2 regions of the Actinomadura sp. NEAU-AAG7 genome follow, and region 1 is predicted to be linked to the other one. Evidence: predicted binding sites of a transcription regulator. Region 1 holds the regulator's gene; the other holds the start of a gene.
The links. Region 1 encodes LexA, which represses DNA repair genes until DNA is damaged. Its sites were predicted from a motif close to TCGAACANNTGTTCGA; they were not measured.

Region 1 (15,855 bases):
GACGTCCTTCCAGGTGACGTCGGCGCGCATGGCCCCGGCGCCCTGCGCCCGCTCGACCAGCAGGCGGATGCGGTCGCGCAGTTCGGAGCGGGCGTGGTCGAGGGATCCGCCGGCCGCCTCGTTGATGTCGCACAGCTCGTTGCGGAGGCGGATGTAGTCCCCGGCGAACCCGGCGAAGCCCGCCCAGGGATCGGGGTCGGCGAGGCCCTCGTCGCCCCTGGCGACGATCTCTTCCACCATCTCGGCGAGAACCGCTTCGAGCAGCAGCTCCAGGGTGCTCACCCGGCGGTAGAACGTCCCCACGCCGACCCCGGCGCGGCGGGCGATCTCGTGCGCGGTGACCTCGCCGCCGACCTCGGCGGCCGCCTCCCTGGCCGCCCGGACGAGCCGCTCCACGTTGCGCCGGGCGTCGGCGCGCGGCCGGCGGCCCGAGCCGTCGTCGAGCAGCCGGTCGACGGCGCTGGAAGTCGAGGTCATGGCCCCATTCTACCGATAAGCGGACACTTACACTCCGTTTTAAGTGGACAAGCTGAGTCCGCTTGGGCTACCGTCGACGAAAGCGGACCAGAACTGTCCGTTTAGATCGCCAGGGGGGACCTCGAATGACCAGCCAGAACATCCGCGTGGGCATCATCGGCGCGAGCCCCGACCGGGGGTGGGCGGCACGGGCGCACATCCCCGCGCTGCGCGCCCTGCCCGGCTACGAGATCACCGCCGTCGGCACCAGCCGCAGCGACAGCGCGCGGGAGGCCGCCCGCCGGTTCGACGTCCCGCACGCGTTCACCGACGCGCGGGAACTGGCGGCCCACCCCGAGGTCGACCTGGTCATCGTCACCGTGAAGGTCCCCGCGCACGACGAACTCGTGCGGGCGGCGCTGGAGGCGGGCAAGCACGTGTACTGCGAGTGGCCGCTGGCCCGCACCACCGCCGAGGCCGAGGAGCTCGCGCGGCTGGCGGAGGACGCCGGGGTCCGGCACGCGGTGGGGCTCCAGGCGCGCTTCTCCCCCGCCGTCCGCTATGCGCGCGACCTCGTGGCCGACGGTTATGTCGGACGGGTGACCTCCGTCAACGTCTACTCGGCACGCGGCAAGGGCGCCGCCGGCCAGGTCCCGCCGTGGTGGGCCTACACCTTCGACGCCGTCAACGCCGCGGGAACCCTTGAGGTGGGCGCCGGCCACACCCTCGACGCCCTGGAGTTCCTGGCGGGCGAGATCTCCGAGCTCTCCTCCTCGCTGGCGGTGCAGCGCACCGGGTACACCGTCCAGGGCACCGGCGAGCCGGTCACGGCGACCACCCCCGACCAGATCGCCGTCACCGCCACCCTCGCCGGCGGGGCGACGGCCGTCGTCCACGTGCACGACGGCAAGGTCAGCGACGCCCGCACCCGCATCGAGATCGCGGGCACCGACGGCGACCTGGCGGTGCTGTCCAGCGGCCCGGCCGCCGCCCAGGGCGTCCAGATCGGTGAGCTGGCCGTGCACGGCCGAGGCTCCCGCCTCCCGATCCCCGACCGCTACCTGTGGGCGCCCGAGGCCGCCCGCGACGTGGAGATCGTCAACGTGGCCCAGTTCTACGCCAGGCTCGCCGACGACATCCGCACCGGAACCGCCCACACACCCGACTTCCACCAGGGCATACGCATGCACCGCCTGCTCGACGCCGTCCGCGAGTCGGCCGAGACCGGCACGCGGAGAGCGGTCACGGCACCCGCCCGATCCACTCCGGCGCGGTGAACTTGTCGGCGACGTACTTGTCGGCCAGCCGCAGCTCGTCCTCGCTGAGCCGGTCGTCCAGCAGCCCGTAGCGGCCACGGAAGTGCCCGATCATCCGGTCGATGATCTCCTCCCGGGGCAGCCCGGTCTGCCGCCGCAGCGGGTCGACCCGCTTCTTCGCGCTCGCGATGCCCTTGTCCGACAGCTTCTCCCGGCCGATCCGCAGCACCTGCAGCATCTTCCCGGCGTCGATGTCGTAGGCCATCGTCACGTGGTGCAGCACCGACCCCGAGGCCAGCCGCTTCTGCGCCGCCCCAGCGATCTTGCCCTGATCCGAGGTGATGTCGTTCAGCGGCTGGTACCAGGCCCGCACCCCCATCTCACCGAGGGCGCCCAAGACCCAGTCGTCGAGGAAGGCATAGCTCTCGGCGAACGACATGCCCGCCACCAGCGTCTCCGGCGCGTACAGCGAATAGGTGATCGTGTTGCCCGGCTCGATGAACATCGCTCCTCCGCCGCTGATCCGGCGGACGACCTCCACCCCGTGCCGCTCCGCGGCCTCCCCGTCGACCTCGTTGCGCAGCGACTGGAAGCTCCCGATGACCACCGCCGGCGACGCCCACTCCCACACCCTCAGCGTGGGCGGCCTGCGCCCGGCCCCGACCTCCTCGGCGAGCACCTGGTCGAGCGCCATGTGCAGCGCGGGCGCCTGCGGCTCGTTATGGATCAGCCGCCACTCGTGGTCGCGCCAGTCCGACGCCCGCGAGACCGCCCGCCGAACCGCGATCCCCACGGCCTCGGCGGTGATCCCCAGCATCACCGTCCCCGGGGGCAGCCCACCCTGGACCCGCGCGCCGATCTCCTTGGCCTCCAGCCCAGCGGGCAATCCCTCCAGAACGACGTTGACGGCCTCCAGCGCCTCGTCCGGCTCAAGGAAGAAGTCCCCGCTCACCCGCGGGCCGCGCAGCAACCCGTCCACGACATCCACATCGACGACCACGAGCTTGCCGCCGGGCACCTTGTATTCACCGTGCATCACACCACCTCAAACCCCGCCACTCCCCCACCGATTCCGCCCCCCGCCCAGCACCGCCCCCGGTTCCCTCGCCCACCCCCGAAACGGCCCCTCGACCGGCCCTGAACACCGACACGGCCCCCTACACCCCGAAAACACGGGCTCACACCCGACACCACCCCAACTCCCAGCACCCGCCAGGCCGGCCGAACACCCCTCCCACTCCTGGCCGGGCCGGCGAGCCGGCGATCAGCGCCCAGACCGAAATCGGCTCGCGCGCGCCGCGTCCCGACTGCCACGCTGCCCTGATGGATCATGCGGAGGTACTGCTCATCGGAGGCCGGGCGGGTGTCGGCAAGACGACGGTGGGATGGGAGGTCTCGGCCCTGCTGCGTGCCGCGGCCGTCCCCCACGCGATCGTCGAGGGCGACTTCATGGGGCAGGTGCACCCGGCACCGGACGGAGACCCCGATCGCGCGAAGATCACCGAGAGCAACCTGGCCGCGGTCTGGGCGAACTTCGCCGAGCGCGGCTACCGCCGCCTGATCTACACCAACACCCTCAGCGTCCTTCCCGAGACGACACCCATGTTCCAGCGCGCCCTCGGGCCCGGTGCTCGGATCATACGAGTGCTGCTGACCGCGTCCGACGACACGGCCCGCGAGCGCCTGCTGGGCCGGGAGATCGGCTCGGAGCTGGAGCAGGAACTGCGGGGCGGCATCCGCAAGGCGCGGCTCCTGGACCGCCAGGTCTCCGCCCAGACCGTCCGCGTGGCGACCGACGGGCGACCGGTGACGGACATCGCACGGGAGGTGACGTCCGCGACCGACTGGCTCGCCCCCGACCACCCCCGCGACACGTAGCCACGCGACCAGCGCAACGCCGACGTTGACAGGACCGCCCGGCGCGGCGCCACCTGATCAAAGCGGCAGGTGCGCAGCCGCTTGCTGCCGAGGATGCTGCCAGCGAGAGCGACCTGCCAGGAGCAAAGACAACGAGCCAGCGGATGCCTTGCCAGTCTCACGCGCGCGTCGAGAGCGACCTGATAGGAGCGAAGGCACCCCCCCATCGCGCGCGCCAAACGTCCGGCGCCAAGACCGACTTGAAAGGAGCGAAAACCACCTGGCTAACTGAAACCGGCACCCGAGATCGGACCGAGACCACGGACCGAGACCACGGACCGAGACCACGGGCCGAGACCACGGGCCGAGACCACGGGCCGAGACCACGGGCCGAGACCACGGGCCGAGACCACGGGCCGAGACCACGGGCCGAGACCACGGGCCGAGACCACGGGCCGGGACCACGGGCCGGGACCACGGAGCGGGAACGCGGACTGGCGACCAGCGCCCGGTATCGGACCGGGGAACGCGGACCGGGGACCGGAGCCGGGGAACGCGGACCGGGGACCGGAGCCGGGGAACGCGGACCGGAGCCGGGGAACGCGGACCGGGGACCGGAGCCGGGGAACGCGGACCGGGGACCGGAGCCGGGGAACGCGGACCAGGGAACATAGACCAGGGAACGCGGGGTGGGGAACATAGACCGGAGAGCGCGGGGTGGGGAGTGTGCTTGGGGGGCGAGCGGCTTGTGGGCCTTGGGGTGGCGGGGCTGGGGTTCAGTCTGAGCGGGGCGTGAGCAGGTCCTCGACGAGGGTGTCCACCAGGTCGCGCGGGATGCTCGAACCGGTCAGCGCGCGGTGCACGATCGGGCCGACGAGCGCGTCCATCGTGGCGTCGGGGCCGAGTCTCGGCGCGAACTCCCCCGCGTCGATCCCCCGCGCGATCATGTCGCGTTCGTGGCCGCGGCGCGGCCCGAAGTAGCGCGCGTGGAAGCTCTTGGCCGTGTCGGGGTCGTGCTGCGCCTGGGCGATGAGCGCGAGCAGAACCTTGCCGGCGGGGTCGCGGGTGAGGAAGCGCGCGAAGCCGCGCAGGTAGCCGCGGACGCTCTCCAGCGTGGGCGGCTCGGCCGGGACCGGGATGCGCTTCTCGCTGTCCTCGATGAGCGTGTCGAGCAGGATCTCGACCTTCGAGGGCCACCAGCGGTAGATCGTCTGCTTGGCGACACCGGCGCGGCGTGCGATCGCCTCGATGGTCAGGGCGCCGAAGCCGCGCTCGACGAGCAGATCGTCCGCTGCGTGGAGCACGGCCAGGCGCGCGGCCTCGTCGCGACGGCTCCCGGAGCGCGGCCGGCGGGGCTGAGAGCTCGTGGCGGGCATGCGAGACACCATACCGCCAGCGGCTTCACCGATTTGTTTAGACGCAACGTCGCGTCTACTCTAAGGGCTCCCACCATGAAGGAGCGACCCGTGTCCGACCGTCAAGCCCTCATCATCGGAGCCTCCCAGGGCCTTGGACTCGTCCTCGCCGATGAACTCGCGCGGCGCGGCTGGCGGGTCATCGCCACGACGCGCCGGCTCGGCGGCGAGCTGCAAGACCGCGCCGACGCCTGGAACGGAATGCTCGAAGTCGAGTCGCTGGAGATGACGAGCGCCGAGCAGGTGACCGCTCTGCGCGACCGCCTGGACGGCCACCGGCTGGACCTGCTCTTCGTCAACGCCGCGATCGACCGGGGCGACCTGCCGATCAACGAGGTGCCGACCGAGATGTTCACCGAGGTGATGGTCACCAACGCGCTGGGCCCGCTGCGCACGCTCGAAGCCCTCCGCGACCTCGTCGCCCCCGCCGGGACCGTCGCGGTCATGTCCTCCGAGCAGGGCAGCATCTCGCGGAACACCGAGGACGGATACGAGCTGTACAAGGCCAGCAAGGCCGCGCTCAACCAACTGATGCGCAGTTACGCCACCCGCCATGCCGACGACGGCCACACCAAGCTGCTCATCGACCCCGGCCACAACCAGACCCGGCTCGGCGGGTTCGACGCGCCGCTCATTCCACAGGAGAGCATCCCGGCCGTGGTCGACGTCCTCGAAGCGCAGGCGGGCGCCCCGGGCCTGCAATTCCTGGACCGGCACGGCGAGACCGTCCCGTGGTGAAAGCCGCAACAGGAGTCCAACGCGATGCCGCGGATCTCAGCAAGCCGGACACCGTCGCCGCGCCGAATCGTCCCGACGCCGCGAGCGCGCACCCCATCAACCATCGTTACAAGCGGAGCGCCTACTCGATGACCGGCTCATGCCGGACGGGAAAGTTCACCGAGTTCGCGATGAAGCACAATTCGTGGGCACGTCCGTGCAGCCTGCCGACCTGGTCGGCCTTCTCGGAGTCCGCCAAGCCCACGCGGGGACGCAGGACGACCTCCTCGAACCGCCCCCCACCGTCCGGGGTCTCGGCCATGGTCCCGTAGGGCTTGTCTACATAGGAGGTGACCACGACCTTCTCCATTGCGCACAAATGCAGGAACCACAGCATGTGGCACTGCGACAGCGACGCGACGAGCAGTTCCTCGGGGTTCCACCGCGCCGGGTCACCCCGAAAAGCAGGGTCGGAACTCCCCGGGATCAACGGCTTTCCTTCGACTTCGACCTCGTGGGCTCGCTCGAAAGCGCGGTAGGAGCTCGTTCCCGCACCGGTGTTTCCGGTCCAGGTCACGGACACTTCGTAGTGGTGGGTCTTCGACATCCCGCAGCCCTTCTCAGCTATTCCAGGGTCGCCCTGGTGGCACGTGCATGGTCACCGGCGATCCGTCCCGCCCGGACACGGTCGCCGTCGGCGATCGCCCCCAGCAGTTCCCGGTGCTCACCCGAGACCGTCTCCGGACGCTCCGGACGCACGAGCGACGCCCGTGTGGAGACGATGATCCGATCCCACAGCCGTTCGAGGCTCTCCAGCGCGATCGGGTTGCCCGCCAGCTCGGCGATCCCCCGATGGAACCGGCGGTTCAACTCGATCGCGCGATCCAGCTCCCCCGCGGCGGTCACCTCTTCCAGGTGCGCCGCGTCCCGCTCCAGGTCGGCCAGCGCCGCCGGGGCGATCCGCCCGGCCCGCCGCCGGTCCGCGGCCAGCTCGGCGGTGAGCGCCTCCAGCGCCGCCCGCACCTCGTAGGCGTGGTCCAGGCTCTCCGGCGTCATGACCTCCACGACGACGCCGCGTCCGGCGCCGAGGACCAGGCCGTCGCTCTCCAAACGCCGCAGCGCCTCCCGGACGGGCGTCCGGCTCACGGCGAGCGCCTCGCTCACCGCCACCTCCGTGAGCCGCTCGCCGGGCGAGTACTCACCCGCGACGATCAGCCCCCGCAGTCTCCGGTAGACCGTGTCGACCTGCATCCCCACCTCCATTGCATACAAAGCATACATTGCATACAAAGCTGCCCGCAGGCCACTCCCGCCGACCGGCAGGCCCGGTCGTGCTAACTCGGGGGTGATCGATTGGCCGTGTTCGCTAGGTGTCCACGGGCCCGCACAGGGCATCCCGGTCCTCCTCAACGCGGCGGAGACCGGAGCCGAGGACGCCTCGAACGGGCTATGGGCGCAGCTCTGGTACCAGGGGAGCACATGCGAGGCGGGCGTCGCGGCGTTGCCGGCCCTGGCCGCCCTTTCCCCAGCGCACGAACCCGGCGGTCCGGCGCCCGGCCGTCGAACTCGCAGGCGAGATCGTGGGGTGGCCCCGCGCGAGGGCCGGTCTGTGGGCCCACCGGAGGCAGGGCGCCGGCCGCGCTACTGCCTAGAGTTCCAGCCGTTTGGGACGGTTGCGCCGGGGGCCTGAGGCGAGTACCCGGCGAAGTCCGTCACGTAGTTCTTCGAGAGCGGTCGCCTCGGCGAACTCAAGCGTGATGGCGAGTGCATGGCGGAGGCAGGGGATTCTGGTGGGGCGAGGAAGAACCGCTGGAGCTCGGTGTCGTCCCCGTGCCGTTCCTTGAGCCGAGCGAGTTCGGAGCGGGCGGCCGAGCGGACCGTGGCGCCGTCCTCGAACCGGATCTTGACGGCGCTGACGATGTAGTACTCGTCCGAGGCCATGGCCGGCGCTCTCCCCCGACCTCGCGGCGCGTGCGACGTCGTTGACTCTGTTCGATTGTTCGGGTTATCCGCGCCGAGAGGGGGCGGCGAAGCAAAGTGCCTCGCCGCCCCCTCCTGGCCTGTGCCTGATACGCCCGTCCAAGCGTGGTCCTCGCCGTCAGGCTAAGACCGGGGCGTCAGGAGCACCGCTCAGCTGCAGCCGCTGGTGGAGCCGCAGCCTTCGCAGACGTAGCAGCTGCCCGCGGGGCGCATCTTGGTGCCGCAGGTGAGGCAGAGCGGCGCGTCGGCGGTGCGGCCCTGGCGGCTCTCGATGACCTCCATCGAGGAGTGCGCCTCGCGGGACGGGGCGGGGGCCGGCCTGCTGATCTCCGCCGACTGGGCGAGGGTCTCGTGGTCGACCTCGTCCTCGGTGGGCTGGGCGCCCGGGTCCTCGCCGTTGGCCTGCATGGCGCGCTCGTCGGCGGTGAAGATGCCGAGGGCGGCGCGCTCGTCGTAGGGCAGGTGGTCGAGGGCGAGGCGGCGGAAGATGTAGTCCATCACCGAGGTGGCCATGCGGATGTCGGGGTCGTCGGTCATGCCGGCGGGCTCGAACCGCATGTTGGTGAACTTCTCCACCCAGGTCTCCAGCGGGACGCCGTACTGGAGGCTGATGGAGATCGCCATGGAGAAGGCGTCCATCACGCCGGCGAGGGTGGAGCCCTGCTTGCCGAGCTTGAGGAAGACCTCGCCGAGGCCGTCGTCGGGGTAGGACGAGGCGGTCATGTAGCCCTCGGCGCCCGCGACGGAGAAGCGGGTGACGGTGGCGGGGCGCTGCTTGGGCAGCCGCCTGCGGACGGGGCGGGTCTCCACCGGCGCCTCGGCCTTCGGCTCCTCCTTCTTGCCCGCCGCCGAGAGGGGCTGGCCCACCTTGCAATTGTCGCGGTAGATCGCCAGGGCCTTCAGGCCGAGCTTCCAGCCCTCGAAGTACACCTTCTCGATGTCCTCGATGGTGGCCTGCTCGGGCATGTTGACGGTCTTGGAGATCGCGCCGGACAGGAACGGCTGGGTGGCCGCCATCATCCGGACGTGCCCCATCGGGCTGATCGCGCGCTCGCCCATCGCGCAGTCGAACACCTCGTAGTGCTCGGGGCGCAGGCCGGGGGCGTCCACGACGTGGCCGTGCTCGCCGATGAACTCGACGACCGCCTCGATCTGCTCCTGCTGGTAGCCGAGCGTGTCGAGGGCGCGCGGCACGGTCTGGTTGACGATCTGCATGGAGCCGCCGCCGACGAGCTTCTTGAACTTCACCAGCGCGAGGTCGGGCTCGATGCCGGTGGTGTCGCAGTCCATCATCAGCCCGATGGTGCCGGTCGGCGCGAGCAGGGACGCCTGGGCGTTGCGGTAGCCGTGCTTCTCGCCGAGCTTCAGGCACTCCTGCCACTGCTTGGTGGCGGCGGCGTGGACGGCCTTGTCGACGGTGTCGAGGGTGCGGATCTCGTCGTTGGCGGCGGCGTGCTTGCGCATGACCCGCTTGTGGCCCTCGGCGTTGCGGGCGTAGCCCGCGTACGGGCCGACGACGGCGGAGATCTCGGCGGAGCGGCGGTAGGCGACGCCCGTCATCAGCGAGGTGATCGCGGCGGCGAGCGAGCGTCCGCCCTCGGAGTCGTAGGCGTGGCCGCTCGCCATCAGGAGGGCACCGAGGTTGGCGTAGCCGATGCCGAGCTGCCGGTAGTCGCGGGTCGTCTCGGCGATCTTCTCGGTGGGGAAGTCGGCGAAGGTGATCGAGACGTCCATCGCGGTGATGATCAGCTCGGTGAGCTTGACGAACCGCGCGACGTCGAACGTCCCGGAGTCGGTGAGGAACTTCAGCAGGTTGATGCTGGCGAGGTTGCAGGAGGAGTTGTCCAGGCTCATGTACTCCGAGCACGGGTTGGACGCGGTGATCCGGCCGGTCTCGGGGTTGGTGTGCCAGGCGTTGATCGTGTCGTCGTACTGGATGCCGGGGTCGGCGCACTCCCACGCGGCCTTGGCCATGAGCCGGAACAGCTCCTTGGCCTTGACGGTCTCGACGACCTCGCCGGTCATCCGGGCGCGCAGCCCGAAGTCGCCGTCGGCCTCGACGGCGTGCATGAACTCGTCGGAGACGCGGACGGAGTTGTTGGCGTTCTGGTACTGGACGCTGCCGATGTCCTTGCCGCCGAGGTCCATGTCGAACCCGGCGTCCCGCAGCGCGCGGATCTTGTCCTCCTCGCGCGCCTTGGTCTCGATGAACTCGGCGACGTCGGGGTGGTCCACGTCCAGGACGACCATCTTCGCGGCCCGGCGGGTGGCGCCGCCCGACTTGATCGTCCCGGCGGACGCGTCGGCGCCGCGCATGAACGACACCGGTCCGCTCGCGGTGCCGCCCGAGGACAGCAGTTCCTTGCTGGAGCGGATGCGCGAGAGGTTCAGGCCGGCGCCGGAGCCGCCCTTGAAGATGACGCCCTCTTCCTTGTACCAGTCGAGGATCGACTCCATCGTGTCGTCCACCGAGAGGATGAAACACGCCGAGACCTGCTGCGGGGACTTGGTGCCGACGTTGAACCAGACCGGGGAGTTGAAGCTGAACAGCTGGTGGACCAGCGCGTACTTCAGTTCATGGTCGAAGATCTCCGCGTCCTCTTCGGAGGCGAAATAGCCCTCTCGCAGTCCCGTCTCGGTGTACATCCGGACGACCCGGTCGACGAGCTGCTTGAGGCTCCACTCGCGTTGCGGCGTCCCGACCGCGCCGCGGAAGTACTTGGACGTGACGATGTTGACGGCGTTCAGGGACCAGAAGTCGGGGAACTCCACCCCGCGCTGCTCGAAGTTCACCGAGCCGTCACGCCAGTTGGTCATGACGACGTCACGACGCTCCCAGCGCATCTCGTCGTACGGATGCACGCCGGGCGTGGTGAAAATGCGCTCGACCTTCAGCCCTTTGCGGCCCCCCTTGCCGCGCCGTGCCGCCGAGCCGCTCACCGTCTCCGTCATGACCTTCCCCCTCTCGGGCCACCCGCCGGGGCCCTGTTCAGGAACAACTCCGCCGCCGCGCGGGGCATGCCCGGCGCGGTGGCGCTTTCACGTGTGTGCTGCTGTGTACTGCCGGGCCCGCCCCTATCGGGGCGGACCGGACTCCCCCGAGGAGCCTGACCTGCGCAGTGATTCGATCTCTTTCGCGAAGTCGTCCAGCGACTCGAAGCTCCGGTAGACCGAGGCGAATCGCAGATAGGCGACCTCGTCGAGTTCGCTGAGCGGCCCCAGGATCGCGAGACCGACCTCGTGCGAGGGGATTTCCGCGGATCCCGACGATCTGATCGCCTCTTCGACCCGCTGCCCCAGCTTCGCGAGCGCATCCTCGTCGACCGGGCGGCCCTGGCAGGCCCTGCGCACCCCGGCGATGATCTTTTCCCGGGAGAACGGCTCGGTGACCCCGCTGCGCTTGGCCACCATGACGAGCACATTCTCCTGCGTCGTGAATCGCTTGCCGCATTCCGAGCACGCCCGGCGGCGCCGAATGGCGCCCCCGTCATCGGTGGACCGGCTGTCGATCACTTTGGTGTCAGGGTTGCGGCAGAACGGGCAATGCACGTCTGGTTCCTCCCCTGACGAAAACGCGTCACACCTCTGAACGATGCCATATATAGGTGAAGTACATCGGTGTGACTACTAGATGTTGTGGTCAACCGTACGGGGACGCGCAGGCGTACGCAACCTCGGTCGGGCGTCCCGGACGTTGACCCGTGTCACATCCGCCACGTCCGCCCAGGTCACGGCGAAGCAGATGGATCTTGGTCCGGGCGTGTCGCGCGGCGGGCCCGCATCGCGCCCCTGACCAGGACGATCACGGCTGAACGCCACATCCGGCCCGTGGATGACCGCCAGGGACGTACCGGGCGGCGGAAGGAGCCCCCGGGAGACGGCGCGTACACCTCCCCCGCGGGCGCGTCAGCGCGCGGGGAGGCGTATGCGCTGCCCCGGCTGGACGGTGGGGTCGCCACCGAGGCCGTTGAGGTCGATGATGCGCTGGACGACGATGCGCGGGTCGGAGCGGGGCTCGGCGGCCGTGGCGATCTCCCAGAGGGTCTCTCCGGGCTCCACGACGACCGTCTCGCCCGGACCGGAGGGCCCGCCGCCCTCATGCCCGCCCGCCAGGGCCCCGGGGCCCCGGGCGAGCCAGAGCGCGGGCAGGGTGAGGAGGGCGGCGCCGGTCACCACGACCACGCGGCCCCGGCGCGTCAGGCGGATCGGGACATGTTCATGGGGTGAACCGGACATCTCTCCCCTCCCAGCGTCGAATGCATTTTCGATCGAACGCCTGTACGATGTTCTACCGCAGGACACCGGGAAAACGCGACCCTCATCTTCGAACAATTGTTTGATCATCGGCGCTGGACGCGATAGCGTTCCATGACAAGGAGTGACGGATCGAGGCGCCCGGGAGGCGACGAGCGATGAGCAAGGTCCGGGAGCTGCCCGACGGGCCCATGGACGAGACGGGCCTGACCCAGCGGCAGCGCATGGTGCTGGAGGTGATCCGCGACTCGGTCCAGCGCCGGGGCTACCCGCCCTCGATGCGCGAGATCGGCGAGGCGGTGGGCCTGACCAGCACCTCCAGCGTGTCGCACCAGCTCCGGGCGCTCCAGCGCAAGGGCTTCCTGCGGCGCGACCCCAACCGGCCGCGTGCGGTCGAGGTGCGGGTCCCGGGCACGACGCCGGTGCGGACCGAGCCCGACACCTACGAGGGGCTGGGCGGCCAGCCGACCTCGACGCAGCCCGCGCCCGCCTACGTGCCGCTGGTGGGCCGCATCGCCGCCGGTGGGCCGATCCTGGCCGAAGAGGCCGTCGAGGACGTGTTCACGCTGCCGAAGCAGCTCGTGGGCGAGGGCACGCACTTCCTGCTGAAGGTCACCGGGGACTCGATGATCGAGGCCGCGATCGCGGACGGTGACTGGGTCGTCGTCCGGCAGCAGCCGGTCGCCGAGCAGGGCGACGTTGTCGCCGCCATGATCGACGGCGAGGCGACGGTGAAGACGTTCAAGCGCAAGGACGGCCACATCTGGCTGATGCCGCAGAACTCCGCCTACGAGCCGATCCCCGGCGACGAGGCGTCCGTCCTCGGACGGGTCGTGGCGGTCCTGCGCAAGATGTGACGCGCCCCCGAACGGGCCTACCGAAGGCGGTCTCCCCCACCGGGGTGACCGCCTTCGGCCTGTTCCGCGCTCCACGGCGCACGCGTGGCCGGCACACGCCGAAGACCCCGGCAGGACGAGCCTGCCGGGGTACCGGAGCGTGCGGGGTCAGCGCTTGGGGACGATGTTGACGATCTTGGGGGCGCGGACGATGATCTTGGCGATGTCGGCGCCGGCCAGGGCCTCCTGGACCTTCGGGGAGGCCAGCGCCAGCCGCTCCAGCTCCTCGTCGGCGATGGCCGGGGGGATCTCCAGGCGGTCGCGGACCTTGCCCGCGACCTGGACGACGCACGTCACCGACTCCTCGACCAGCAGCGCCGGGTCGGCGGACGGCCAGCCCGCGCGGATCAGGGGCGCGGTGCCGCCCAGCAGCTCCCACGCCTCCTCGGCGGTGTAGGGGGCGAACAGCGACAGCACCACGGCGATCGCCTCGGCGGCCTCCCGCACGGCCGGGTCGGCGGCGCCGGGGCCGGAGTCGATGGCCTTGCGGGTCGCGGTGACCAGCTCCATGATCCGCGCGATCGCGACGTTGAAGCGCTGCGTCTCGACCAGCTTGGTGGCCTCGTCCACGGCGCGGGCGGTGGCGCGGCGCAGGGCGATGTCACCCGACGCGGCGTCCGCGCCGGGCGCCGAGGAGACCTCGGTGGCGATCCGGTGGACGCGGGCCAGGAACTTGGACATGCCGTGCGGGGACACGTCGGCCCAGTCGATGTCGTCCTCGGGCGGGCCGGAGAACAGCATCGCCAGCCGGACGACGTCCACGCCGAACTCGCCGATCTGCTCGCCCAGGTCGACCAGGTTGCCGGTGGACTTCGACATCCCGCTGCCGTTCAGGATCACCTGGCCCTGGTTCAGCAGCCGCCGGAACGGCTCGGTGAAGTCGACCATGCCCATGTCGTACAGGACCTTGGTGAAGAACCGGCTGTACAGCAGGTGCAGGATGGCGTGCTCGACGCCGCCGGTGTACTGGTCGACCGGCATCCACCGCCGGACCCGCTCGACGTCGAACGGGCCGTCCTCGTAGCCGGGCGAGCAGTAGCGGAAGTAGTACCAGGACGAGTCGACGAAGGTGTCCATGGTGTCGGTGTCGCGCCGGGCGGCGCCGCCGCACTTGGGGCACTCGACGTTCACCCAGTCGGACGCGGCGGCCAGCGGCGAGGTGCCCTTGGGCGCCAGGTCGGCGCCGCGCAGGCCCTCGGGCAGCCGCACCGGCAGCTGGTCGTCCGGGACGGGGACCTCGCCGCACGCCTCGCAGTGGACGATCGGGATCGGGCAGCCCCAGAACCGCTGCCGCGACACCAGCCAGTCGCGCAGCCGGAAGTTCACCGAGGCGCGCCCGGTGCCGCGCTCGTCCAGGATCTCGATGATCTTGGCGATGCCCTCGGCCTTGTCCAGCCCGTCGATCGGGCCGGAGTTGATGATCGCGCCGTCGCCGGGGGTGGCGACGCCGGTCTCGGCGGGGTCGGCCTGGCCGGTCTCGACCACCACGCGGACCGGCAGCCCGAACTTCAGCGCGAAGTCCAGGTCGCGCTGGTCGTGCGCGGGCACGGCCATGATCGCGCCGTGTCCGTACTCGGCCAGCACGTAGTCCGACGCCCAGACCGGCAGCCGCTCGCCGTTCACCGGGTTGACCGCGTAGCGGCCCAGGAACACGCCGGTCTTCTCGCGCTCGGTGGACAGCCGCTCGATCTCGCTCTCGCGGGAGACCTCCTCGCGGTAGGCCTCGAACGCGGCGCGCTGCGCGGGCGCGCAGACCTCCTCGGCCAGCGGCGCGTCGGCGGCGACGACCATGAACGTCGCCCCGTACAGGGTGTCGGGCCGGGTGGTGTAGACGGTGACCGGCTCGTCGCGCCCCTCGATGAGGAAGTCGACGTCGGCGCCGGTGGAGCGGCCGATCCAGTTGCGCTGCATCAGCAGGACGCGCTCGGGCCAGCTCCCCTCCAGCTGCTCCATGTCCGCCAGCAGCCGGTCGGCGTAGTCGGTGATCTTGAAGTACCACTGGGTCAGCACGCGCTTCTCGACCAGCGTGCCGCAGCGCTCGCAGTGCCCGCCGACGACCTGCTCGTTGGCCAGGACGGTCTGGTCCTTCGGGCACCAGTTGACGTGGCCGCCCTTGCGGTAGGCCAGGCCCCGGTCGTAGAAGCGCAGGAACAGCCACTGCGTCCACTTGTAGTACTCGGGGTCGGAGGTGTGCAGCCGCCGCGTCCAGTCGAAGGAGGGCGCGTACCGCTGGAAGGAGGCCGCCTGCGTCTCGATGTTGGCGTAGGTCCACTCGGCGGGGTGGGAGTCGCGCTTGATCGCGGCGTTCTCGGCGGGCAGGCCGAAGGAGTCCCAGCCGATGGGGTGCAGGACGTTGAAGCCGCGCTGGAACCAGTAGCGGGCGACGACGTCCCCGATCGCGAACGCCTCGGCGTGCCCCATGTGCAGGTCACCACTGGGGTAGGGGAACATGTCCAGCGCGTAGCGGCGCTCGGGGCCCTCGCCGGTCTCCACGGCCTCGAACGGGTCGAGCTCCGCCCAGCGGGCCTGCCACTTGTCCTGAACCGCCCGTGGGTCGTAGTGCTCGTCGCTGCTCACGCTTCCAGACTCCGCATCCTGATCAACTGGGTCCCCAGACCGCCCGCCGACATGAAACGGCCCCTCGCACAGGAGGGGCCACCACGCTGACGTCGATCCGTCAGCGTGGTCGTATAAGGAGCAGCCTGGCTGGCATACAGCAAGCGTAGCGCAACCGCAAGCCCTCCCGCCGAGGGTTCCGGCGGCCCCCCTCAGTGCCCCGACGACTGGCGCGCGAGCGAGACCACGCCGGTCACCTGGACGTGGGTGAGGCCGAGGTCGGCGCCCACGGCGGACAGCGTGCCCTCCTCGTTGACGCTGAGCGGCCCGTCGGTCAGCGCGACCTCGGCGGCGGCGCGCAGGATGCTCTCCCTGGCCTCGGGCGCGAGCGCGGAGGACGCGCGCGCCATCTCGACGCGCACCTCGTCGAAGGGGCGGCCGAGGTCGGCGGTGAGCGCGCCGTCGTCG
Region 2 (15,855 bases), on a different contig from region 1:
ACCAGCTCGACCTGGAGGCGATCGGCAGCGAGGACCCGCAGGTCGACGCCGAGACGATCGCGATCGCCGCGAACTGGTACCGCTCGCTCGGCCTGACGCGGGTGCGGCTGCTGCTGAACTCGCTCGGCTGCCGGGAGTGCCGCCCGGCCTACCGGGCCCTGCTCCAGGACTTCCTGCGCCGCCTCGACCTGGACGAGGCGACCCGCGCCCGCATCGAGATCAACCCGCTGCGCGTCCTGGACGACAAGCGCCCCCGGGTGCGCGAGCAGCTCGCGGGCGCGCCGCTGATGGCCGACCACCTGTGCGCGGCCTGCAAGGACCACCACGACCGCGTCCGCGGCCTGCTGGCCGACCTCGGCATCGGCTGGGAGGACACCCCCACCCTCGTCCGCGGCCTGGACTACTACACCCGCACCACCTACGAGTTCGACCACCCGATGCTCGGCGCGCAGTCGGGCATCGGCGGCGGCGGGCGCTACGACGGCCTGTCGGAGGACATCGGCGGCCCGCCGCTGCCCGGCATCGGGTTCGGCCTCGGCCTCGACCGGACCGTGCTCGCGCTGGAGGCCGAGGGCGCCGCGTTCGCCGCCAAGCCGCGCTGCGAGGTGTTCGGGGTGCCGCTCGGCGACGCGGCCGAGCGCGCGATGTTCGCGCTCGTGGCGGAACTGCGCGGCGCGGGCGTCGCCGCCGACATGGCGTTCGGGGGCAAGCGGCTCAAGGGCGCGATGAAGGACGCGGACCGGTCGGGCGCCCGGTACGCCGTGATCCTCGGCGAGCGAGATATCTCGGACGGCGTCGCCCAGGTCAAGGATCTGACCGAGGGCGAGCAGACCGCCGTCCCCCTCGCCGACATCACCCCGACGTTGAAGGAAAGGCTTTCGAGATGATCCGCACGCACGAGGCGGGGACGCTCCGCAAGGAGCACGCCGGGCAGCAGGTCACGCTGGCCGGCTGGGTGGGCCGCCGCCGCGACCACGGCGGCGTCACGTTCATCGACCTGCGCGACGCGTCCGGCACCGCGCAGGTGGTGTTCCGCGAGGAGGGCGGCCCGGACGCCGCGGGGGCCGCCCCCGAGGGCGGCGCGGGCGCCGTGGTGAGCGGCGTCGCGCACGACCTGCGCGCCGAGTTCTGCGTCCGGGTCACCGGCGAGGTCCGGGTGCGGCCCGCCGGCAACGAGAACCCGGAGCTGCCCACCGGCGGCATCGAGGTCGCCGCCACCGAGATCGAGGTCCTGTCGGACTCGGCGCCGCTGCCGTTCCCCATCGAGGGCGACGTCAACGTCAACGAGGAGATCCGGCTCCGGTACCGCTACCTGGACCTGCGCCGCGACGCGGTCGCACGGACGATGCGGATCCGCTCGGAGGCGACCTTCATCACCCATGAGGTGATGCGCGAGCACGGCTTCGTCAACGTCGAGACCCCCACCCTCACCCGGTCCACGCCCGAGGGCGCCCGCGACTTCCTCGTGCCCGTCCGGCTCCGCCCGGGCCACTGGTACGCGCTGCCGCAGTCGCCGCAGCTGTTCAAGCAGCTCCTCATGGTCGCCGGGATGGAGCGCTACTACCAGATCGCGCGCTGCTACCGCGACGAGGACTTCCGCGCCGACCGGCAGCCCGAGTTCACCCAGATCGACATCGAGATGTCCTTCGCCGAGCAGGACGACGTCCTGCGGGTCGGCGAGGACCTCGTCGCCCGGCTCTGGAAGGACGTCGCGGGATACGAGATCCCCCGCCCGATCCCCCACATCACCTACGCCGACGCCATGGCCCGCTACGGCTCCGACAAGCCCGACCTGCGGTTCGGCAACGAGCTGACCGACCTGACCGAGTACTTCGCCGGCACCTCGTTCCGGGTGTTCCAGGCGCCCTACGTCGGCGCGGTGGTCATGCCGGGCGGCGCGTCCCAGACCCGCAAGGAGCTGGACGGTTGGCAGGACTGGGCGAAGGCGCGCGGCGCCCGCGGCCTCGCCTACGTGCTCGTCGGCGAGGACGGCACGCTCGGCGGCCCGGTCGCCAAGAACCTCTCCGACTCCGAGAAGTCAGGGCTCGCCGCCGCGACCGGCGCGGCCGCCGGTGACGCGATCTTCTTCGGCGCCGGCAAGCGGCACGCCACGCAGGAGCTGCTCGGCGCGGCCCGCCTGGAGATCGGCCGGCGCGGGAACCTGATCGACGAGTCGGCCTGGGAGTTCGTCTGGGTCGTGGACGCGCCGATCTTCGAGCCCGTCGAGGACGAGAAGGGCGAGCAGATCGGCTGGACGTCGGTCCACCACCCCTTCACCGCGCCCAAGCCGGAGTTCGCCGACTCCTTCGCGGACGACCCGGGCACCGCGCTCGCCGACGCCTACGACCTCGTCCTGAACGGCACGGAGATCGGCGGCGGGTCGCTGCGTATCCACCGCGCCGAGACGCAGCAGCAGGTGTTCGACGTGCTCGGGCTGTCCAAGCAGGAGGCCGAGTCGCAGTTCGGGCACCTGCTGGAGGCGTTCAAGTTCGGCCCGCCGCCGCACGGCGGCATCGCCTTCGGCTGGGACCGGACCGTCATGCTCCTCTCCCGCCAGGACACGATCCGCGACGTGATCGCCTTCCCCAAGGCGGCGTCCGGCACCGACCCGCTGACCGACGCGCCCACCACGATCACCGCGCGGCAGCGCGAGGAGGCGGGCGTGGACGTGGTCCCCGACGAGGACGAGGCCCAGGCCGAGGGCTAGGGACGGTTCAGGGCGACCGCTCAGCGCGGTCGCCCTGGAGGACCCGCCCCGGATCCGCCCCGGGGCCCGCCGCCGGCGTTACCGGGTGGCGCCGCTGGTCACCCGGTAGACGTCGTAGACGCCGTCTATCGACCGGACGGCCTTCAGGACATGGCCGAGGTGCTTCGGATCGCCCATCTCGAAGGTGAAGCGCGACACCGCGACCCGGTCGCGGGTGGTGGTGACCGACGCCGACAGGATGTTGACGTGCTGGTCGGACAGAACGCGCGTCACGTCCGACAGCAGCCGGGGGCGGTCGAGGGCCTCGACCTGGATCGCCACGAGGAAGACCGAGTCCTCGCCCGGGGACCACTTCACGTCGATCAGCCGGTCGGGCTGGGACTTCAGGCTCGCGATGTTCGAGCAGTCGGCGCGGTGCACCGACACGCCGTGCCCGCGCGTGACGAACCCGACGATGTCGTCGCCGGGGACGGGCGTGCAGCAGCGCGACAGCCGCACCCACACGTCGGGGTCGTCGGCGACGACGACACCCGGGTCGCCGGCGGGACGGTTCCGCTTGCGCCGCGTCGGGAAGGCGATCTCGGCGAGGTCCTCCTCGGCGCTCTCCACACCGCCGAGGGCCTCCACGAGCCGCTGGACGACGGTCTGCGCGGACACGTGCCCCTCGCCGACCGCCGCGTACAGCGACGAGACGTCGGTGTAGCGCATGTCGCGGGCGAGGGCGAGCAGCGCCTCACCGGACATCATGCGCTGGAGCGGCATGTTCTGCTTGCGCATCGCGCGGGCGATGGAGTCCTTGCCGGACTCGATCGCGGTGTCGCGGCGCTCCTTGGAGAACCAGTGCTTGATCTTGTTGCGGGCGCGGGCGCTCTTGATGAAGCCCAGCCAGTCGCGGCTCGGGCCCGCGTCCTGCGACTTGGAGGTGAACACCTCGACGGTGTCGCCGTTGTCGAGGGTCGATTCGAGGGGGACGAGGCGGCCGTTGACGCGGGCGCCGATACATCGGTGCCCGACCTCGGTGTGGATCGCGTACGCGAAGTCGACCGGGGTCGCGCCCTGCGGGAGCGCGATCACGTCGCCCTTCGGGGTGAAGACGAATACCTCCGACACCGACAGGTCGAACCGCAGCGACTCCAGGAACTCGGCGGGGTCGGCGGTCTCCTTCTGCCAGTCCAGGAGCTGGCGGAGCCACTGCATGTCGCCGGCCTTGCGGCCGCCGACCGTCTCCTCCTTGTACTTCCAGTGCGCGGCGACGCCGTACTCGGCGCGGCGGTGCATGCCCCAGGTGCGGATCTGGAGCTCGACGGGCTTGCCCTCGGGGCCGATGACCGTCGTGTGCAGCGACTGGTACATGTTGAACTTCGGCATCGCGATGTAGTCCTTGAACCGGCCGGGGACCGGGTTCCACCGCGCGTGGATCGAGCCGAGGGCGGCGTAGCAGTCGCGGACGCTGTCCACCAGGACCCGGATGCCGACCAGGTCGTAGATGTCGTCGAAGCTGACGTCCCGCGCGATCATCTTCTGGTAGATCGAGTAGTAGTGCTTGGGGCGCCCGGTGACGGTCGCCTTGATCCGCGCCTCGCGCAGGTCGGTCGAGACGTTCTCGATCACTTCCTGGAGGTAGACGTCGCGGCGGGGGGCGCGCTCGGACACCAGGCGGGCGATCTCGTCGAACCGCTTGGGGTACATCGTCGCGAACGCGAGGTCCTCCAGCTCCCACTTGAGGGTGTTCATGCCGAGGCGGTGCGCGAGCGGCGCGAACACCTCCAGCGTCTCGCGGGCCTTCTTCTCCTGCTTGTGCCGGGGCATGTAGCGCAGCGTGCGCATGTTGTGCAGCCGGTCACCGAGCTTGATCACCAGGACGCGGATGTCGCGCGACATCGCCACGACCATCTTGCGGACGGTCTCGGCCTCCGCCGCCTCGCCGTACTTGACCTTGTCGAGCTTGGTGACGCCGTCGACCAGCGCGGCGATCTCGTCGCCGAAGTCGGTGGCGAGCTCCTCCAGCGTGTAGGGGGTGTCCTCGACGGTGTCGTGCAGCAGCGCCGCGCACAGGGTCTCGGTGTTCATGCCGAGCTCGGCGAGGATCGTCGCGACCGCGAGCGGGTGGGTGATGTAGGGGTCGCCGCTCTTGCGCTTCTGGTGCCGGTGGTAGTGCGCGGCGACGTCGTAGGCGCGCTCGATCAGCCGGAGGTCCGCCTTCGGATGGGTGTTGCGGACCGTCTTGATGAGTGGTTCGAGTACCGGGTTCATAGTGGGACCGCGCTGGGCGCCCAGCCTGGCGAGCCTGCGGCGCACCCGGGCGGCGGACGGCGGGATGGTGGTGGACGTGGCGGACGGGCCCCCGCCGGCGGGGCCGTCGGCGGTGGCGGCGCTCCCGGGCGTCGCGGCGGGCCCTGCGGGCCGGTCGGACGGTGCTCTCTCGGGAGCCCTCTCGGAGGCCGCCGTGCCCGGCGGCGGCGTGCTGTCGGACGCCGCCCTGCCGGCGGAGGACCGGTCGGACGATGTCGCGGCGGTCGGCAGGGCGGGCGGGCCCGGGGGCGACGCCCCCGCGGGCGGGGAGCCCGCGGATGGCGACCGGGCGGGCGGCGACTGGGCGGATGGCCTGGCGGGCGGTCTGGCCGGCGGCATGGCGGAGGGCGGCGTTCCCGCCGCCTCGGCGGTCTCGTCCACGGCGCCGCCCCGGTCCGGGCGGGACTCGGCCGCGAGATCCACCGCGGCGTCGGTCACCGCGTCGGTCGATACCACCTCACCTGGCACTCAGCCTCCCTGGTCAGAGCGGGCCCGGTGCACCGACCGGTCCCGCGGGCCGCGACCGGCCCGGATCTCGCCAGTGTATCCGGCCCCTTTTTGGTGCTAGACCGTAACCAGCGAATGGACGTCCACATTCCCGAGCCTCTGGCGTCCCTGGAGGAACGAAAGCTCGATCAGGACGCTGATCCCGGCGACCTCCCCGCCGCCTCGGCGGACGAGATCGACGGCCGCCCTGGCCGTCCCACCGGTGGCCAGCACGTCGTCGACGATCAGCACCCGGTCGCCGGGGCCGAAGGCGTCGACGTGCATCTCGATCGTCTCGGTCCCGTATTCGAGATCATAGGTCTCCTCGTGGGTCCGCGAGGGCAGCTTTCCCTTTTTGCGCACCGGAACGAAGCCCGCGCCGAAGTGGTAGGCGACGGGCGCGGCGATGATGAAGCCGCGCGCCTCGATCCCGACGATCTTGTCGATGGTGCCGCGGCCGTGGTGGTTGACGATCGCGTCGACCACGCCCGCGAACGCGACATGGTCGGCCAGCAGCGGGGTGATGTCCTTGAAGAGCACACCCGGCTTCGGATAGTCGTCCACGTCGCGGATCCGCTCCTGGATCAGCTTGTCGAGGTCCACGCTCGTCTCCCTGCGCTCGGTACCGCCGTGCTGGATGCCGCTGGTCCCCTTGAGGATGGACTCCACCGCTCAAGGAACGGCCGTGCGCGCGTCCCCTCCCGGTCGGGAGGGGCGCGGCACGGCCGCCGGTGTCTATCCGATCTTCGCTACTTGCCTCGGCGCTGCTGGCGGCTGCCGCGTTTGGGCTGCTGGCGCGGCCCCTGCTGCACCACCTTGCGGACGGTCACGCTCGCCTTCACGTCCTCGGCACCGCCGTCGTCGTCATCGTCGTCGGCATCCTCGTCGGAGGACCCCGTCGCCCGCGTGACCTTGGCGGCCTTGGCCTGCCGCTTCGCGCTGTGCTCGCGGCGCGCGATGTTGGCGCGGATCTGCTTGTACTTCGGCTCGCGCTCCTTGAGCTGGACGAGCAGCGGCGTCGCCACGCACAGCGAGGAGTACGTACCGATGATCATGCCGACGAACAGGGCGAGCGACAGGTCCTTCAGCGTTCCCGCGCCGAACAGCGTGGTGCCGATGAACAGGATCGCCCCGACCGGCAGGATCGCGACCAGCGAGGTGTTCAGCGAGCGGACGAGGGTGCTGCTGAGCGCCTGGTTCGCCGCCTCGCTGTAGGTCGTCCTGGAGGCCGCCGTGAGCGGTTTGGTGACCTCCTTGATCATGTCGAAGACGACCACCGCGTCGTACAGCGAGTACCCGAGGATCGTCAGGAAGCCCAGCAGGGTCGCGGGGGTGACCTCGAAGCCCGACCAGGCGTAGACGCCCGCCGTGATCACCAGGTCGTGGACGAGCGCGACCACCGCGGCCAGCGCCATCCGCCACTCGAACGCCACCGACAGGTAGCCGATGATCAAGATCATGAAGACGACCAGCGCCTGCCAGGCCTTCTTCTGGATCTCACCGCCCCACGAGGCGCCGACGACCTGGGTGCTGACCTTGCTCTCCGGCACGTCCAGCCGCTGGGTGACGCTCTTCTTGACCTCGGTGACCTGCGCGGAGGACAGGCTCTCGGTGGTCACCCGCCAGTCGCCGCCGGCCTTCTGCACGATCGCCTGGTGGGCGCCGCCGCCGGTGACGGCGCCGCGCACGTCCTCGATCGAGTGGCCGGAGGCCTTGAAGGTGAAGACCGAGCCGCCCTTGAACTCCACGCCGATGTTGAGGCCCTGGACGAGCAGGCCCGCGATCGACAGCACGAGCAGGAACCCGGAGATCGAGTACCAGATCTTCGGCTTTCCGACGATGTCGGCGCTGATCTCGCCCCGGTAGATCCGGGAGATCGCCGCACGCAGCCCCATTTCGCTCAGACCTCCTGGCTCGTCGTGCGCGCGGCCTTGGTGGCCGCCGCGTTCTGCGCGGACTTGCGCAGCCGCTTGGCGTCCAACCCGGACAGCGGATGGCCGCGGCCGAAGAAGTCGGTGCGCGACAGCAGCGCCACCATCGGCTTGGTGAAGAAGAACACCACGACGACGTCGATCAGCGTCGTGAGACCCATCGCGAACGCGAAGCCCCGCACGCCGCCGACGGCGAGGAAGTACAGGACCAGCGCGGCGAGGAAGGTGACGGCGTCGGCGACCAGGATGGTGCGCCGGGCCCGCTTCCACGCGTTCTCCACCGACGAGCGCAGCTTGCGGCCGGCGCGCAGTTCGTCGCGCAATCGCTCGAAGTAGACGATGAACGAGTCGGCGGTGATGCCGATGGAGACGATCAGGCCGATGATGTGCGGCAGCGAGAGCCGGAAGCCCATGCCCTCACCGAGGATCACCACCGAGATGTAGGTGATCGCCGAGGCCACCACGAGGCTGGACACGGCCACCAGGCCGAGGCCCCGGTAGTAGAGCATGCAGTACAGCACCACCAGGCCGAGGCCGATCGCGCCGGCGATCAGGCCGCCCTCCAGCTGGTCGGCGCCGAGCGTGGAGGACACCTCGTCGATGGAGCTCTGCGTGAACTCCAGCGGCAGCGCGCCGTACTTGAGCACGTTGGCGAGGTCGGTGGCGTACTGGCGGTTGAAGCTGTCGGGCGGGCCGTCGATGCTGGCGGTGCCGCCGTTGATCGCGCCCCGGTTGATGCTGGGCGCCGAGACGACCTGGCCGTCCAGGACGATCGCGATCTGCGCCTGCGGGGAGCTGGGGTTCTGCTGGTAGGCGCGGTAGGCCTCGGTGGTCACCTGGCCGAACTGGCGGCCGCCCTTGCCGTCGAACTTCAGCGAGACCGACCAGCTCGCCTGGCCCTGCTGGGAGTCCGGCGGCATCGCGTTGGCGCCGTCGACGTTCTCGCCGAGGACCCGCACCGGCCCGAGGATGTACTTGGTGACCTGGCCGTTCTCTTCCTTCTGGTCACAGGCGGCGACCCACTTGCGGTTCGGGTCGTTGGACCCGGGCGCCCGCCGGTCGCCGGTGTAGCAGTTGAGGGCCTCGAACTGCTTGATGACGTTCTTGTCGTCGATGCCCGTGTAGTCCTGCTGGGGCTGCTGGGGCTGCTGTGGCTGCTGCGGAATGCCCGACGGGACGCCCGTCGGCGTCCCCGAGGGAGTGCCGGACGGGGTGGCCGAGCCGGACGGATTCGGGGTGGGCGCGGTGAGCGCACCCGACAGCGCCCGCCCCCGCGGGGTGGCGGACGCCGAGCCGGACGGCGAGGCCGAGGCCGACGCGGACGGCGAGGGGCTGGCCTTGTCGTCCTTCTTCTTGCCGTCGTCCTTGCCCGACGGGCTGGCCGAGGGCGCGGGCGAGGCGGGCGCCCCGGTGGTCGGCTTGCCGTCGGCGATCGCGAAGGCCTGCCGGAACTGGAGCTTGGCCGTCGTCCCGATCAGCGAGACGACGCGCCCCTGGCCCTCGCCGGGCACGTTCACGACGATGTTGTTGTTGCCCTGCTTGGCGACCTCCGCGTCGGAGACGCCCAGGCCGTTGACGCGCTGCGTCATGATCTTGACGGCCTGGTTCATCTGCGAGGACGGGGGATTCTTCCCCGACTCGGTCTTGGCCGTGAGGGTGACGGTGGTCCCGCCCGCGAGGTCCAGTCCCAGCTTGGGCGTGGTCCGCCCCTGCAGGACGGCCACGCAGGCCAGCACCACCATGATCGCGAAGAGCGCTAGGAGCGTGCGCCCTGGCTTGGGAACATTGCTAGGCGGAGCCACTGGTCGTTTTTCCCGTCTTGTATCGGTGCCGGAGGGGGCGTCAGGCCGTGGGCTTCTCCGCGGCCTTCGCCTTCACGCGCACCCTCGACCTGGACCCGGACTTGGCGGCCGGGGCATCGGTGTCCGCGACGTCCGCGGCCGTCGCCCCCGCCCCTTCGGCGACCTCGACGGACTCGGCGCCCTTGGAGCGCCCCGAGCCCTTGGCGTCGTCGTCGTCGCCGTCCTCGTCCGCGGTGTCATCGGCGGAGGCGGTCTCGTCGGCGGCGTCCGTGTCGTCGGACTTGTCGGCCGCACCGGACTTGGTCAGCTCGACACGCCCCGCGTCCTCGGCCTCGTCCTGGTCGTCGTCGTCCTCGTCGAGCTCGTCGTCGAGGTCCTCGGGCTCGTCGTTCTTGAGGACCTGCATGACGGCCTGCTTGAGGAAGCGGACCTCGACGCCGGGGGCGATCTCCAGGAGAAGACCGTCGTCGTCGACCTCCACGACCGTGGCGCGCATGCCGCTGGTCGTCAGCACCGTGGCGCCGGGTTCCATGCGGGCCTGCATCTGCGCCTGCTCCTTGCGGCGCCGGCTCTGCGGCCGGATCAGCAAGAAGTAGAAGACCAGGGGTACGGCGAGGAGCAGCAGCAGGTTGAAACCCCCGCCGCCGCCCGAACCCGCCGCGATAATCATGTCGCTGCCGCCCATTACTGGGGCATCCTTCCGATGTGGTTTGCCCAGCCTGTGACCGAAGCGGTCACTCCCGCGAAACCGTCGGCTGGGGACGGTGAACCAAGTCCCGGAGTCTAGAGAGTACGCGAGACCCCGGCAACGACGTGACGATCGGTCACGCCGGGAAGTTCCCAAGCCGTTATCCGATGATCACTACTCCGTGCCTTCGGCGTCCCCGTCCACGTCGAAGAGCGTGCCGGTCAGCGGCGCGGCGGGCGGCGGCGTGAGGCCGAGGTGGGCCCAGGCGGCGCCGGTGGCGACGCGGCCGCGCGGCGTGCGGGCGAGCAGCCCCTGCCGGACGAGGAAGGGCTCGGCGACGACCTCGACGGTCTCGGGCTCCTCCCCCACCGACACCGCGAGCGTCGACAGCCCCACCGGCCCCCCGCCGAACTTGCGCAGCAGCGACCCGAGGACGGCGCGGTCGAGCCGGTCGAGGCCCCGCTCGTCCACCTCGTAGAGCTTCAGCGCGACCCGGGCCAGCTCCCGGTCGATCACGCCGTCGGCGCGGACCTCGGCGTAGTCGCGGACGCGGCGCAGCAGCCGGTTGGCGATCCGGGGCGTGCCCCGGGACCGCCCGGCGATCTCGGCGGCGCCGTCGTCGGTGATCTCCACGTCCAGCAGCCGGGCCGACCTGCGGACGATCACCTCCAGCTCGGCGGGGCCGTAGAAGTCCATGTGCGCGACGAACCCGAACCGGTCGCGCAGCGGGCCGGGCAGCATCCCGGCACGGGTCGTGGCCCCCACCAGCGTGAACGGCGCGATGTCGAGCGGGATGGCGGTCGCGCCCGGGCCCTTGCCGACGACGACGTCGACCCGGAAGTCCTCCATCGCCATGTAGAGCATCTCCTCGGCGGGCCGCGCCAGCCGGTGGATCTCGTCCAGGAACAGCACCTCGCCCTCGGCGAGCGTGGACAGGACCGCCGCGAGGTCCCCCGCCCGCTCGATCGCGGGCCCGGAGGAGATCCGCAGCGGCTGCCCCAGCTCCGCGGCGATGATCATGGCGAGGGTGGTCTTGCCGAGGCCGGGGCCGCCCGACAGCAGGACGTGGTCGGGGGTGCGGCCGCGCCGCAGGGCGCCGTGCAGGACGAGCGAGAGCTGCTCGCGGACCCGCTCCTGCCCGACGAAGTCGTCGAGCTTCTTCGGCCGCAGCGCCGCCTCGATCACCTGCTCGTCGACGTTCTCGGCGTCCGCGGAGACGAGCCGCTCCTCCTCGCTCATCCGCTGAGCTTCCGCAGCGCGGACTTGAGCAGGGCGGCGACCGGGGGCGTCTCGCCGCCGTCCAGGTCGGCGGCGACGGCCTCCACGGCGGCGTCGGCGTCCTTGGCCGACCAGCCGAGGTTGATCAGCCCGGCCTGAACCTGGGCGCGCCACGCCTGGGCGGGGCCCGCCGCGCGGGTGGCGGGCGCGCCGTCCCCGACGGGGCCGCCGAGCCGGTCCTTCAGTTCCAGGACGATGCGCTGGGCCCCCTTCTTCCCGATCCCGGGGACGCGCGTGAGCGCGGCCAGGTCCTCGGCGGCCACGGCGTGCCGCAGCGCGTCGGGGGTGTGGACGGCGAGCATCGCCAGCGCCAGCCGGGGGCCGACCCCGCTGGCGGTCTGGAGCAGCTCGAACACCGTGCGCTCGTCGTCGTCGGCGAATCCGAACAGCGTGAGGGAGTCCTCCCGGACGACCAGGGACGTGGGCACCCGGGCCTGGTCGCCGACCCGCAGGCCGGCCAGGGTGGCGGGGGTGCACTGCACCGCGTACCCGACGCCCCGCACGTCGATCACCGCCCCGTCGGGCCCGGCGGCGGCCACCTGGCCGCTGACGAAGGCGATCACTGGCTGGTTCCTCCTCTGGTCGGGGCGGTCCGCACCGCCGGGGCCGTCCGGGCGGCGAGCCGCTCGCGTTCGGCGCGCGCCGCGTCCTCGATCCGGCTCCGCTGCTCGCGCGCGAGCCGCTGCTGGGCGCCGCCGCGCCACACGTGGCAGATGGCGAGCGCCAGCGCGTCGGCGGCGTCGGCGGGCCTGGGGGCCGTCTCCAGGTTCAGCAGGCGCGTCACCATCCGGGTCACCTGCGCCTTGTCGGCGCGGCCGTTGCCGGTGACGGCGGCCTTGGCCTCGCTCGGGGTGTGCAGCGCGACCGGCAGCCCGCGGCGGGCGGCGGCGAGCATGGCGATCCCGGCGGCCTGGGCCGTGCCCATCACGGTGCGGACGTTGTGCTGGGAGAACACGCGCTCGACGGCGACGGCCTCGGGGGCCAGCTCGTCCATCAGCGCCTCGACGCCGCGCTCGATGCCGAGCAGCCGGAGGGCGTGGTCCTCGCCCGGGTCGGTGCGGACGACCGACACGTGCACCAGATGGAGCCGCCGCCCCGGGGCGCCCTCGACGACGCCCACCCCGCACCGGGTGAGCCCGGGGTCCACCCCCATCACCCGCACGGCCACTCCTTCGATCATCTGTTCGGCCGAACACGCTACCAAGCCAGCATCCCACCCGTTCAGCGGCGGCGGACGTGTCGCGGAAGTAATCCGCTTCCGGAAGGCCCTCAGAAGTAGTCCAGGGAGAAGGGGGCGGCGGCGAAGGGCGCCGTGAGCGCGCTCGCGTCGCCGCCCCGGAGCAGCCCGGAGCGGCGCAGGGTGGCGACCGGGACGCCCGCGTAGAGCGCGGCGAGGCCCCGCGGCCCGAGCCGGACGGCGTCCGGGTGTTCGGCGGAGCGTTCCAGCCGGCCGCGCCCGTCCGCGACCTCGAACAGCCAGTGGCCGGAGTTCGACGGGCGCTGCGGATCGTCGACCAGCAGGGGCACCCGGGCGCCCACCCCGGCCGGGTAGCCGCGCGCCTCGATCGCGGCGGGCGCGTCGACCACGCGCAGCATCCACTGGTTGCGGCGGACGTGGTCGACCTCGCGCTCGGCGGGCAGCCACAGCGCCGCGTCCATGGGTCCGACGCACGCGTGGACGGTGGGCGCGACCGACGACCCGGACCCCACGATCGCCCACAGCGCCCGCAGGGTGCGCTCCGACGCCGCGACGAGCCGGACGACCTCCAGCGCCGTCTTGCCGCCCGTCCAGCGGTAGGTGAGGAACCCGTCGTCGGCCAGGTAGGAGAAGTCGTTCTCCTCGGCGAGTTGGACGCGCCAGTCCGCGTCCGCCCATCCGACCGGACCGCAGTCGCCCGCGCCCCGGTGGACGCGGCGGATGACGGCCGCGACCTCGGCGGCGTCCTCCGGCCCGGCGCGGCGGACCGGGACGCGCTCGGCCGCGATCCCCCGCAGCGCCTCGGCCGAAAAGTCGATCTTGTGCTGGGCGCCCGCGTGCTCCCAGCCGAGCGAGCGGTACAGCCGCGTCGTCGCCGGATACAGCATGGACAGCGGGTGCCCGAGCGCCGCGCAGCGCTCCAGCAGGTCGGCCATCAGCGCGCGGCCGAGCCCGCGGCCGCGCTCCTCGGGCGCGACCGCGACGCCGCCGACGCCCGCCAGCGACACCGCCCGCCCGTGCCACCACTGCGTCATGTCGTGCAGCCGTCCGGCGGCGACGACGCGTCCGCCGTCGAAGCCCGCGAACTGCCGTTCGGCGGCGAGCGTGGCGGCGTTGTAGCGCAGCGACCGCTCCCACTCCGCGTCCGAGTAGGGCCCGAAGGCGCGGGCCCGGACGTCGCGGGCGGCCTCGGGCTCATCGGGTTCGAGGGCGCGGATCTCCATGATCCAGACCGTACCCGCCGCCGGTGACCGGCGGCGGGCCGGGCCGGGCTAACCCGCCGAGACCGTGCTCAGGCGTCGATCGAGGCCATGATCTCGTCGGAGACGTCGAAGTTGGCGTAGACGTCCTGGACGTCGTCGGAGTCCTCCAGGGCGTCCAGGAGCCGGAAGACCTTCTTGGCGTTGTCCTCGTCGAGCGGGACGGTGACGCTCGGCAGGAACTTGCTCTCGGCCGACTCGTAGTCGATGCCGGCCTCCTGCAGCGCGCTGCGGACGGCGACCAGGTCGCCGGCCTCGCTGACGACCTCGAAGTTCTCCTCGTCCAGTTCGGCCACCTCCTCGGCGCCGGCGTCCAGCACGGCCATCATGAGGTCGTCCTCGCTGGTGCCCGCCTTGGGGACGATCACGACGCCCTTGCGGTTGAACATGTAGGACACCGAGCCGGGGTCGGCGAGCGAGCCGCCGTTGCGGGTGAGGGCCACCCGGACCTCGGACGCGGCGCGGTTGCGGTTGTCGGTGAGGCACTCGATGAGCACGGCGACACCGCCGGGGGCGTAGCCCTCATAGGTGATGTTCTGCCAGTCGGCGCCGCCCGCCTCCTCACCGGCGCCGCGCTTGCGCGCGCGCTCGATGTTGTCGTTGGGGACGGAGTTCTTCTTCGCCTTGTAGATGGCGTCGTACAGGGTGGGGTTCGCGTCGGGGTCGCCGCCGCCGGTGCGGGCCGCCACCTCGATGTTCTTGATCAGCTTGGCGAAGAGCTTGCCCCGCTTGGCGTCGAGGGCCGCCTTCTTGTGCTTGGTCGTCGCCCACTTGGAATGGCCGGACATCTGTCAATCCTCCTCGGTCGCCCGGCGCACCAGATCGGCGAAGTAGTGGTGCACGCGGAAGTCGCCCGTCAGCTCCGGATGGAAGGCGGTCGCCAGCAGGCGGCCCTGACGGACGGCGACGATCCTACCGGCGTTCGGACCGCCCTCGGCGCGTCCGAGGACGTCGACGGCCTCCCCGACCGACTCCACCCAGGGCGCGCGGATGAAGACGGCGTGGTACGGCGTGTCCCCCATGCCGGTGAGCGGCACCTCGGCCTCGAAGGAGTCCACCTGGCGGCCGAAGGCGTTGCGCCGCACGGTCATGTCGATCCCGCCGACGGTCTCCTGGTCCGCCACGCCGTCGCGGATCCGGTCCGCCAGCATGATCATGCCGGCGCAGGAGCCGTAGGCGGGCATCCCGCCCTCGACGCGCTTGCGCAGCGGCTCCAGCAGCTCGAAGGAGCGGGCCAGCCGCCACATCGTGGTGGACTCCCCGCCGGGGAGGACGAGCCCGTCCACCCGCTCCAGCTCGTCGGGGCGGCGGACGTCCAGCGTCCGCACCCCGGCGGCCTCCAGCGCGCGGGCGTGCTCGCGCACGTCTCCCTGCAGGGCGAGGACACCGATCGTCGGCACAGCAGTCACGTAGGAACCTTCCGGGGGTACGCGGGGGTTTGGCCGGTATCAGACGTCTCGTACAACGTTCCAGGACGTGCGGGATCTTCCCGGGGGACCGAGGGTCAGGCGTGCTTGAACCGGCGGAGCGGCAGCTCCAGCGGGAGGAAGCCGTCCTGGCCCCGGCTGGCGATGCCGCGCCCGAACATGTGGGCCTCGGCGAGCGCCAGGCCGAACTCCTCGGGGTCGAAGGGCAGCGGCACGTCGGCGGCGCCCGCGTCGATCGCGCTCCAAAAGGGGCGCTCGGCGGGCAGCCGGTCGCCCTGGTCGACGACGACGCCGTCCTCGGCGGTCACGAAGACCTCGCGGAGCAGCGCGCCGGACTCGTACCAGCGGAACCAGCAGCCGTGGATGACGGTGTGCAGGACGAGGACGCCGCAGCGCGAGCCCGGCAGCGCGGCGGCGGCGGTGTCGGCGATGCGGCGGGCGTCGTCGTCGAGGCTGAACAGCCGCCGGTCGCACAGCAGCAGCGCCCGCTCGAACGCGCCGACGAACAGCTCGTCCTCGTAGGGCCAGAGCGCGAAGTCCAGGACCGTGTCACCGGTCTCGGTGAGGGTGGCCGCCGGATAGAGACCGCGCGCGATCTCCGCGGCCGCGCCCGGATCGGACACCAGGCCCGGCCGGAACACCTCGGTGGGTTCACCCGCGCTCGCGCATGCCAGCGCGACCGACCAAGCCATGCTCGTCCCTCCCGCGGCCGGGCACCGCCCGGGAGGCCTCGCGCCTGCCCACCGGCCGCGCGGCCAGCGTAATCCCTCGACCTGCGCGTTGTGGA

Region 2: ruvC (crossover junction endodeoxyribonuclease RuvC) is a predicted target of LexA. The motif match lies at 12,357-12,372, and genes of this name have one in related genera.

What each region holds. Positions count from the first base shown of each region.
Region 1 covers NZ_JAHFZY010000005.1:37,709-53,563, reverse strand. The annotation lists gene KLI87_RS22960 (TetR/AcrR family transcriptional regulator) at 1-477, opposite strand, end outside; gene KLI87_RS22955 (Gfo/Idh/MocA family protein) at 603-1,733, shown strand; gene KLI87_RS22950 (biotin/lipoate A/B protein ligase family protein) at 1,699-2,748, opposite strand; gene KLI87_RS22945 (hypothetical protein) at 3,036-3,590, shown strand; gene KLI87_RS22940 (TetR/AcrR family transcriptional regulator) at 4,346-4,945, opposite strand; gene KLI87_RS22935 (SDR family NAD(P)-dependent oxidoreductase) at 5,036-5,722, shown strand; gene KLI87_RS22930 (OsmC family protein) at 5,844-6,308, opposite strand; gene KLI87_RS22925 (GntR family transcriptional regulator) at 6,326-6,952, opposite strand; gene KLI87_RS22920 (hypothetical protein) at 7,343-7,642, opposite strand; gene KLI87_RS22915 (vitamin B12-dependent ribonucleotide reductase) at 7,832-10,633, opposite strand; gene nrdR (transcriptional regulator NrdR) at 10,757-11,230, opposite strand; gene KLI87_RS22905 (LysM domain-containing protein) at 11,588-11,917, opposite strand; gene lexA (transcriptional repressor LexA) at 12,094-12,792, shown strand; gene leuS (leucine--tRNA ligase) at 12,940-15,408, opposite strand; gene KLI87_RS22890 (hypothetical protein) at 15,600-15,855, opposite strand, start outside.
Region 2 covers NZ_JAHFZY010000013.1:46,711-62,565, forward strand. The annotation lists gene hisS (histidine--tRNA ligase) at 1-887, shown strand, start outside; gene aspS (aspartate--tRNA ligase) at 884-2,707, shown strand; gene KLI87_RS38565 (bifunctional (p)ppGpp synthetase/guanosine-3',5'-bis(diphosphate) 3'-pyrophosphohydrolase) at 2,786-4,960, opposite strand; gene KLI87_RS38570 (adenine phosphoribosyltransferase) at 5,564-6,088, opposite strand; gene secF (protein translocase subunit SecF) at 6,235-7,380, opposite strand; gene secD (protein translocase subunit SecD) at 7,386-9,158, opposite strand; gene yajC (preprotein translocase subunit YajC) at 9,259-9,903, opposite strand; gene ruvB (Holliday junction branch migration DNA helicase RuvB) at 10,081-11,145, opposite strand; gene ruvA (Holliday junction branch migration protein RuvA) at 11,142-11,747, opposite strand; gene ruvC (crossover junction endodeoxyribonuclease RuvC) at 11,744-12,346, opposite strand; gene eis (enhanced intracellular survival protein Eis) at 12,454-13,605, opposite strand; gene KLI87_RS38610 (YebC/PmpR family DNA-binding transcriptional regulator) at 13,674-14,429, opposite strand; gene pdxT (pyridoxal 5'-phosphate synthase glutaminase subunit PdxT) at 14,433-15,050, opposite strand; gene KLI87_RS38620 (hypothetical protein) at 15,146-15,760, opposite strand.